DNA from 3 places in the Mesorhizobium sp. M0496 genome. Region 2 is predicted to be linked to each of the others. Evidence: predicted binding sites of a transcription regulator. Region 2 holds the regulator's gene; each other region holds the start of a gene.
The links. The regulator PhoB, encoded in region 2, activates phosphate uptake and scavenging genes when phosphate is short. The targets are predictions, from matches to a motif close to TGTCATNNANCTGTCAT.
Positions count from the first base shown of each region.

Region 1 (3,278 bases), on a different contig from region 2:
AGACCGCGATCTTGCCGCCGCCCTGTTTGGTGATGGCAACCACCGACGGCCGCACCGGCATGTCGGGCTTGAAGTCGGGCCAGCGTGTCGACAGGTCCTCATAGTAGGACGGGCGGCCGAACGGCTCCCAGTCCTCGCCGCCGTCGCCCGGATGCTGGACGGCGACAAAGGCGGTCTGGTCGTCGGGCGCAAACAGCGGACCGCACATTTCGGCGCCGATCGGCACGCGGAAGAACAGTTTCGAGGTCGCCCGCGCCGAGCCTTCGGTGTCCACCGCCCACAGGCCGTCGGTGCGGCCGGTGGCTTTCGGGCCCTGGCCGTCGGTGGCCACCCATAGGCGCCCAGCCGAATCGACCGCGCAATTGTCGGGCATGCCGAACCAGCCATTGGCCGTCGTTGCCGTCGAAAAGGTGGCGCCGACATCGGCCACCGAGGGATCGCCGCATTTCAAAAGCACTTCCCACTTGCCCTTGGTGGCAGTGAAATCGCCGCCGTCCTCCGATATCTCGATGATGTGGCCGAAGGCGTTTTCAGCGCGTGGGTTGGCGGCATCGACCTGGTCGGCCTTGCGCTTCGAATTGTTGGTCAGCATGACGTAGACCTTGCCGTTGACACCATTGGGCTGGATGTCTTCGGGGCGGTCCATCTTGGTGGCGCCGAGCAGGTCGGCGGCGCGCCGTGTCTCGATCAGCACGTCGGCCTGGCTGGCAAAGCCGTTTTCGGTCGTCAGCGGCGCCTGGCCAAAGACGATCGGCAGCCATTCGACCGAACCGTCCTCGGCGAACTTGGCGACATGCAGGGTGCCGTCGTCGAGCAGATCCTTGTTGGCGGCATGGTCGTTCGGATTGAACGTACCCTTGGTGACGAATTTGTAGACATAGTCGAAGCGCTCGTCGTCGCCGAGATAGAAGACGACGCGGCCATCTTTGGCGACGATCGATTCGGCGCCCTCGTGCTTGAAGCGGCCCATGGCGGTGCGCTTCCTCGGCGTCGAGGTCGGGTCGTTGACATCGACCTCGACGATCCAGCCGAAGCGATTGGCCTCGTTGGGCTCCTTGGCAAGGTCGAAACGGTCGTAATGTGCGGCCCACTCATAGGCGCCTTCGGGAATGCCCAGGCGTTTGTAGTTGGCGGCCTCCTTGTGGCCCTCCGGCAGGTCGCCGGAGAAATAGCCGTGGATGTTCTCCTCGGCCATCACGTAAGTGCCCCAGGGGGTGACACCGCCGGCGCAGTTGTTGAACGTGCCGAACACCCTGGTGCCGGACGGGTCGGCATTGGTCTTGACGCGGTCGTGGCCGGCGACCGGACCGGACAGCGCCATTTCGGTGTTGGAGGTGATGCGGCGGTTGAGCTTGCCGTCGCGCACCACCTGCCATTTGCCCGAGACCTTGCGGATCTCGACGATGGTGCCGCCGTGGGCTGCCATCTCGACATCGACCTGCTCCTTAGAGAGCGGTGCGACCTCGGCCGACTTCTTGCCGTCCTTGTCGACGATCCTGACGATGCCCGGGAACATCAGATGCGGGTTGGTGTATTCGTGGTTGACGACCAGCAAGCCGTGTTCGGCCGAACCGTCGATCGGGAGATAGCCGACATAGTCGTTGTTGTAGCCGAATTGTTTCGCCTGCGTCGGCGCCGACTGTTTCGTCGGGTCGAACTCCGGTGAATCGGCAAACAGCGGATCGCCCCAGCGCAACAGCACATCGGCGTCGTAGCCGGGTGCGACATGGTGCTTGTCGTCGATGCCTGCCTCCAGTTCGTCGAACGCGAAGGCAGAGCCTTCCGCTGCCCGCGCTTCGTCGGCGCTGACCAGCGCCAGCGGGCTGACGGTGGCGGCGATGGCCGAGACGGCAAGCGAGCCCTTGAGGAAGCCACGGCGCGAGAACCTCGTGGCGATGATCTCGCCCATGGTGCGGTTGTCGGTGGGGTTGGTGGCCGGGCCGTCGTTTTCCTCGAGCAGGCTGGTGCGGAATCGGGCGTCGGGGGAGCGAAGTTCGGTCATTGGGCTTTGCCTCTGGCTTCGGGGGATGGCTGGAGCGTGTTGCCTGTTTAACCCCTTATATCCGGTCGATCACATTTTCGTGACATCTCAAACCGCTTTCAATCGCATTCCACGATCTAGGCAGCCGACCCTTTCGCAATGGCGCAACGCGGGGGGACCAAGGTCCCTGATCGGCCACGCAAAGGTCCCTGTTGGCGCGGCATCGGTCGCGGGCCCCTTATGCCAAGGCAGCTATGTCGGCAATGATCGGCGGTTTGCCAACGCCGGCGTCGGCCTGATGAAAAGGAGGACCGAGATGCGTGGATCGATCCCCACCCGCTATCGCTGGCTGGCTCTGAGAGCGACATCGGCATTGGCGCTGGCCATCGCTCCCTGTCAACTCGCCTTCCACGGCTCCGCTCCCGGCATCGTTGCCGCAGCCGCGCACGCCAAGGATGGCGGAAATAGTGGCGGAAGTGGTGGAAACGGTGGAAACAGCGGCAATTCCGGGGCCGGTGGTGGTAACAATGGCGGCGGTAACGCTCACGGCGGAACCGACAATTCCGGATCCGGCAATGGCGGAACTGGCCGTCATGTCAATGCGGCCACCGGCGACAAGGTCGAAGTGGACGGCAACAAGATCGAGGTCGAGCATCCCGACGGCATCAGGGAAGAGATCGAGAACGGCCGTTTCGAGATGAAGGATGCTCTCGGCCGCACGATCGTCGAACGTCCGGCGACGGCGGACGATTTCAGTCGCCTCGAGGCATTGTGAGGCAAGGCCAGAAGCAACGGCCAACCTCGCAGTCACCTCCGCCGCCCCCGGCGGAGGTGACCTTGATGTTCGGCGTCTGCCGCCGCCCAGACATCGGGAAAGCCAGTCTCCCGTCGGCGATGGCGGTCGCGGCGCCGTTCATACGAAGCTAATATAGCATACGAATAGGACTTTAGTCCAACCTTGCGCTTGCAAAGGTCCTAGGGGACAACCGCAACGGTCGGAGGTCGCTTCCGGGCACCACGTCTTTCGGCGATGTTGGTTGCAACTGTAACGTTGAGGGTGGGCACGCCGGACTCAATCGACGGAGATCAGGATGCAAAGATCGGTCACGACCCGTTGTTGCTGGCTGGCGCTCAGATCCGCGGCTGCGCTGGCGTTGATCATTGCCCCCTATCAAATTGCCCTCCAAGATTCCATTCCCGGGATCCATGCCGCCACCGCCGTTGCAGGCGGCAGCGGTGGTGGAGGCGGCGGCGGCGGCAACGGCGGCGGTGGTGGAAACGGCGGTGGTGGCGGCAA
Region 1 covers NZ_JAMYRC010000053.1:23,196-26,473, forward strand. The annotation lists gene NKI73_RS29510 (PhoX family protein) at 1-2,002, opposite strand, end outside; gene NKI73_RS29515 (hypothetical protein) at 2,298-2,756, shown strand; gene NKI73_RS29520 (hypothetical protein) at 3,073-3,278, shown strand, end outside.
Region 1: a site for PhoB is predicted at 2,071-2,087, ahead of NKI73_RS29510 (PhoX family protein). Genes of this name have one in related genera too.

Region 2 (3,278 bases):
CCGTCACCACCGATCAGGACATCATTTCCCTTGCCGCCATCCAGCGTCTGATGACCCGATCCGCCCTTGATGATGTTGTCCAACGCATTTCCGAACGCATATCGATTGGCGCCGGTAACGACGAGGTTCTCGAAATTGTCGGGGAGCTTGTAGCTCATCCATGTGTCGATCGTGTCGATCCCTGCCCCGGGATCTTCAACCACCTTATTGTTGGTGGAATAGAGGTGATAGTAGTCGTCGCCGGCGCCACCGTAGATCGTGACATTGACGCCGGTGTCTCCCCAGAAGGAGTCGTTGCCGGAGGTGCCATGCAGTTCTGGCCCGGACCCGGTGGCCGAGAACCAATGAGTGGAAGCGCCGGTGTAGGGAAGGGGGATGCCTTTGGCGTTTAAGACCGTGCTCATCAGAAATCCTTCCTCATGGTGTCCGACCTGGTCAAATCATTCGGCGCAAAGTCCGGCGACCGCTTTCAAAGCAACGTTGCAAAGAACGAGATCGTTCCACGGAATCGTCATTCGATCCGAGATCGTATTGAATATTCGGAGTACACACAATGAATAAAGAGCAGAGAACCTGCTGTAGGTTGAAGTAAATTTAATAAAATTGTGTATTTATGCAAAATACACATCCTATATATAAATTAACTCAAATTAATTCTTGAGTGCGCGGCTTGTTGGTCGGAGTCTGCGGGCAAGATGGCGATGTGACCGACTAATGCGTGTCGCTGGCCGTGCTTCCTGCCGCCAGCCGGGGCACATAGAGAGTTTGGGAGATCGGAGAACGCCAGAAGCTGCCTGTCGCTTTAGCCCAAATGCGGTCATTCGAAAACTGATGGGGATGACCGCTCCTGGCGTCACGTGCTCGCTCCCCATCGATGAGACGAATGCAACATTCCAGCCTTCGCGGCCGTTGGCGACCGCCTGCTAATCGAGTTTTCCTGGTCACGATCTATCGGGACGGAACAGGCACCTAATGCATGTCGCCCAAAAGCGACCTCGGTTTTGGGAAAACGACATGCATAAAAAACAAACACCTAAAGCGCGTCGCCTGAATCCGTTCAACCGCGACGCGCTTTAGTCTTCCCTAATCGCGTAGCCTGCCCCACGAATGGTCCGGATGACATCGGGCATGCGGCCATTGTTGACCGCCTTGCGCAGTCGGCCGACATGCACGTCGACCGTGCGCTCGTCGATGTAGATCGTCTCGCCCCAGACATTGTCGAGCAGCTGGCTGCGCGAGAACACGCGGCCGGGATGGCGCATCATGAATTCGAGCAGGCGGAATTCGGTCGGTCCGAGCCGAATCTCGCTCTTCTTGCGATAGACCCGGTGCGATTCACGATCGAGCACGATGTCGCCGACCTTGAGCACGCTGGACAGCACTTCCGGCTTGGCGCGGCGCAACAGCGCCTTGACCCTGGCCATGAACTCCGGTGTCGAGAACGGCTTGACCAGATAATCGTCGGCGCCGGTCGAGAGGCCGCGCACGCGGTCGCTCTCCTCGCCGCGCGCGGTCAGCATGATGATCGGCAGCCGCTCGGTCTCGGAACGCATTCGCAGGCGCCGGCAGAGTTCGATGCCGGAAACCGCCGGCACCATCCAGTCGAGCACCAGAAGGTCGGGAACGTTCTCCTGCAGCCGGATCTCGGCCTCGTCGCCGCGCGTCACCACCTCGACCTGGTAACCTTCGGACTCCAGATTATAGCGGAGCAGCACGCCTAGCGGCTCCTCGTCCTCCACCACCATGATGCGTGGCGCGATCATCGGCTGGTCACCCCTGTCATCATGCCGCCGGCGCGGACATTGCCGTCTCGTCCTGCTTCGGACGATTGGCGGGCAGCTGCGTACCGGTCAAAACATAATAGGCATTTTCGGCGATGTTGGTCACGTGGTCGCCGATGCGCTCGAGGTTCTTGGCGCAGAACAACAGATGCGTGCACGCCGTGATGTTGCGGGGATCTTCCATCATGTAGGTCAGCAGTTCGCGGAACACCGACGTGTACTTGACATCGATGCGCTCGTCGTCGGCGCGTAGTTTTGCCAACGCCTCGGCGTCGCGGGCAGCATATTCCTCGATGACGCCCTGCACCTGGATCAACACCAGTTGCGCCATTCCATCGATCGAGTGCGAAAGGTCGCGCGGCGTAACGCTGAGGCCGACAGTGCCGACGCGCTTGGCGATGTTTTTGGCAAGGTCGCCGATGCGTTCGAGATCGCCGGCCATGCGGATCGAACCGACGACATGGCGCAGATCGTCGGCCATCGGCTGCCGCTTGGCGATCAACGTGATGGCGCGATCGTCGAGCTCGCGCTGACGCGCATCCATGATGGCGTCGTCGGAGACGACACGCTGTGCCAGCGCGTTGTCGGAATTCAAAAGCGCCTTGGTCGCACCGCCGACCATCGAGCTGGCGAGATCGCCCATGTCGCTGATGAGCCTGCTGATCTGACCGAGATCCTCGTCGAAAGAAGCGACTGTGTGTTCGCTCATGATCCTGTCCCTCGTATGCCTGAACTCAGCCGAATCGGCCGGTGATATAATCCTGCGTGCGCTTCTCGCGGGGCGACGTGAAGATCTTCTCGGTGCGGTCGAACTCGACCAGCTCGCCCAGATACATGAAGGCCGTCTGCTTCGACACGCGCGCCGCCTGCTGCATGTTGTGGGTGACGATGACGATCGTGTAGTCGGCTTGCAACTCGTCGATCAGCTCCTCGATCTTGGCGGTCGACAGCGGATCGAGCGCCGAGGCCGGCTCGTCGAGCAGGATGACTTCCGGCTTCACCGCCACGGTACGGGCGATGCAGAGCCGCTGCTGCTGGCCGCCGGAGAGGCTGAGGCCGCTGGCGTTGAGCTTGTCCTTGACCTCGGTCCAGAGTGCTGCCCGCTTCAGCGCCTGCTCGACGCGACCGTCCATCTCGGACTTGCTGAGCTTCTCATAGAGCCTGACGCCGAAAGCGATGTTTTCATAGATCGACATCGGAAATGGTGTCGGTTTCTGGAACACCATGCCGATCTTGGTCCGCAAAAGGTTGAGATCCTGCGAGCGGTCGAGAACGTTCTGGCCGTCGAGCAGCACCTGACCTTCGGCGGTCTGCTTGGGATAGAGCTCGTAGATGCGGTTGAAGACGCGCAGCAGCGTCGACTTCCCGCAGCCCGAAGGCCCGATGAAAGCGGTGACGCTGCGCTCCGGCAAGGACAGCGTGATGTCCTTCAGCGCCTTCGACTGGCCGTAGTAGAAGTTGAGGTTCTTGACCTCGATCTTGGCCTTGGCGGTGGCC
Region 2 covers NZ_JAMYRC010000034.1:59,239-62,516, forward strand. The annotation lists gene eglC (endo-1,3-1,4-beta-glycanase EglC) at 1-404, opposite strand, end outside; gene phoB (phosphate regulon transcriptional regulator PhoB) at 1,074-1,763, opposite strand; gene phoU (phosphate signaling complex protein PhoU) at 1,783-2,490, opposite strand; gene pstB (phosphate ABC transporter ATP-binding protein PstB) at 2,516-3,278, opposite strand, start outside.

Region 3 (3,278 bases), on a different contig from region 2:
GCGCGCAACGAGTTCGCAATTGCAACTTGACACCCCAGATAGTCGCTCTCCCCCGATCGACGGGGTAGAGGAAGGGTGCGAGCCTATTGCAGCCAACGCTCTTCAACCAGACTCCGGCTCCCTTCCTCTCCCTCCGGAGGGGGGAGAGGTGGCTCGGCGAAGCCGAGACGGAGTGGGGGAAGCCGGTCCTCAAATGCGCCGACGCTGACAGGTGAGCGCGACCGAACTGGCCTGATATCAGCGCGAGTCAGAAGTCACGGTCTCGTATGAGGCTGCCACTCCCTACAGCGCCGACAGCTTCAGCTCCACCCGTTCTGCCGGAAACCTGGACTCGGAAACCTGGATCGGCTGGCCGTCCGGCGTGACGTTGACAGCGACTGTAACCAGCACGATGGCGCCCGGTTGCAGGTCGAGGTCTGCAAGGTCCGCCGCATCGGCGTGGCGCGCCGATAGCACGGTCGATTGCCTGAGATAGTCGTCGATGCCGAACCGGGCGAGCGATGCGGTGATCGAGCCGGTCTCCGCCATTGCAGCATCGATACCGGCAAAGCGCCGGGCATCGAACCAGCCGGCAGCACGTGACACCGGCCGGCCGTCGGCTTCGCCGCGCGTTTCCAGGCGGATCACATCGGCCCCTTTGGCAAGCCCCAGCCCCTCGGCGACACGCCGGCTGGCCGGCTCGACCGAGGATGCGAGCAGGACGATATGCCGTTCCGATGTCTGCCCTTGCAGGCCTGTTGAAAAGCGTGTGCGCGCACCGATGGGATAGGACAGCCGCTTGCGCGACAGCACGAAGGTGCCGCGCCCCTGCTCGGCCCGCAGCACCCCTTCCTGCACAAGGGCTGATATGGCGCTGCGCACGGTATGGCGGTTGACGCCATAGCGGTCAGCCAGTGCCATCTCCGGCGGCAGCGCGGCGCTTTCTGCGAAATCGCCGACGGCGATCGCCTGCAGGATCTTCTCGGCGATCTGCCGCCACAGCGAGACGCCGCTGCGCCGCTCGATGCTGTCCGCTGCCAGCCGCCCGACCATTGATTGCCCCCAATCTTCAAGTGCTTGTCATCCACCCGTCATGGACTCGCGCTAGATAATAGGTATAATTTGTATAGTTGTCTATATCAATAGACAAATTTGCCGAAGAGGAATGTTGCTGATGCGAGGACAGGAAGCCCGCGACCAGGCCGAACGCAAGGCCGTCATGGCAACCCTGGCGCAATCCAGCGGCGACGACATCGTTCGGCTCTGGAACGAGGCCGGACTGCCTTCGGACGCGGAACTGCTGCGCGGCCCCGAAACCGGCCTGGTCACCGTGCGCGGCCGCATCGGCGGTGGCGGCGCGCCCTTCAATGTCGGCGAGGCGACCGTCACCCGCGCCACCGTCCGGCTGCCGTCCGGACAGGTCGGCCATTGCTATGCGCTTGGCCGCGACAAGCAGAAGGCGAGGCTGGCGGCCATCGCCGACGCACTGTGGCAGGACCCTGCCCGCCGCGCCGAGGTGGAGACCGGGCTGATAGTGCCTCTGCGGTCGGCCCTGACCACGGCGCATGAACGCCGCCGCGCCGAGACGGCGGCCACGAAGGTGGATTTCTTCACTATGGTTCGCGGAGAAGACTGATGGACATCGCAGCGCAATCGATCGAAGGCGGTTTCGCCGATCCGGTCTTCAATGCCCAGACTGTGTTCCGCGCGGTCATGGACGCAATGGCGCGGCCGGGCAGCTTGCAGCCGCTGCCGGCCTTCGCCCGCCCGCCGGCGCCGCTCTCGGCAAGCGCCGGCGCCATAGCCCTGGCGCTGTGCGACAACGACACGCCGCTGTGGCTGGACCCGGCTCTGCAAGCTTCCACCGCCATCAAATCCTGGCTTGGTTTCCACACCGGCGCGCCGATGGCCAACACGCCGGCCGATGCGCATTTTGCGTTGATCGCCACGCCGGCCGAGATGATGGCGCTCGACGGTTTTTCGCAAGGCACGCAGGACTACCCTGACCGTTCGACCACGCTGATCCTGAATGTCAGCGATCTCGTCTCCGGCACGCCTCTGTTGCTCGAAGGTCCCGGCATCGAAACCAGCGCCACGATTGCACCGGCGCAGATGCCGCGTCATTTCGTCGAGCAGTGGAAGCAGAATATCAAGCGCTTCCCGCGCGGCGTCGACATCATCCTCGCCACCGCTGATGGCATAGCCTGCCTGCCGCGCACGACGCGCATCAAGACGATGGAGGCGTAAGATGTATGTCGCTGTAAAAGGTGGCGAAGCAGCAATCGCCAACGCCCACAGCCTGCTTGCCGACCGCCGGCGCGGCGACCGTTCGGTGCCGGCGCTTCGCCTCGACCAGATCGTCGAGCAGCTGGCGCTCGGCGTCGACCGGGTGATGAGTGAAGGCTCGCTCTACGACCGGGAATTGGCGGCACTCGCCATCGTCCAGGCGCGCGGCGACATGATCGAGGCAATCTTCCTGGTACGCGCCTATCGCACCACGCTGCCGCGCTTCGGCTACACCAAGCCCATCGACACCGCCGCCATGCTGGTCGAGCGGCGCGTGTCGGCGACTTACAAGGACCTGCCCGGCGGCCAGTTGCTTGGGCCTACTTTCGATTACACCCACCGGCTGCTCGATCCCGAGCTTGCCGCCGGCGCCGACGTCGCCGAGCCGCTGCAGCGCGAGACCGAAGCGCAAGCCATGCCGCGCGTCTCGGCGATCCTCGCCCGCGAAGGCCTGATCGAACCGGACGGCGACATGCCGCAGGACCATGTCCCCGGCGACATCACCCGCGAGCCGCTGGAGTTCCCGATGGCGCGCGACATCCGCCTGCAGGCGCTGTCGCGCGGCGATGAAGGATTCCTGCTGGCGCTCGGCTATTCCACGCAGCGCGGCTATGCCCGCAACCATCCCTTTGTCGGCGAGATCCGCATCGGCGAGGTCGAGCTGGAACTCGATGTGCCCGAACTGCCTTTTGCTGTCCCGCTCGGCACGGTGCGCATCACCGAATGCCAGATGGTCAACCAGTTCAAAGGGTCGGCGAAGGCGCCGCCGCAATTCACCCGCGGCTACGGCCTGGTCTTCGGCCAGAGCGAGCGCAAGGCGATGGCGATGGCGCTCTGCGACCGCGCTCTTCGCGCCAGCGAGTTGGGCGAGGATGTCGTCGCCGCCGCCCAGGATGAGGAGTTCGTCATCTCGCATTCCGACAACGTCCAGGCGACCGGCTTCGTCGAACATCTGAAGCTACCGCACTATGTCGACTTCCAGGCCGAACTCGACCTCGTGCGCCGCATGCGCG
Region 3 covers NZ_JAMYRC010000080.1:8,371-11,648, reverse strand. The annotation lists gene phnF (phosphonate metabolism transcriptional regulator PhnF) at 283-1,032, opposite strand; gene phnG (phosphonate C-P lyase system protein PhnG) at 1,154-1,615, shown strand; gene phnH (phosphonate C-P lyase system protein PhnH) at 1,615-2,226, shown strand; gene NKI73_RS32810 (carbon-phosphorus lyase complex subunit) at 2,228-3,278, shown strand, end outside.
Region 3: a site for PhoB is predicted at 1,058-1,074, ahead of phnG (phosphonate C-P lyase system protein PhnG). Genes of this name have one in related genera too.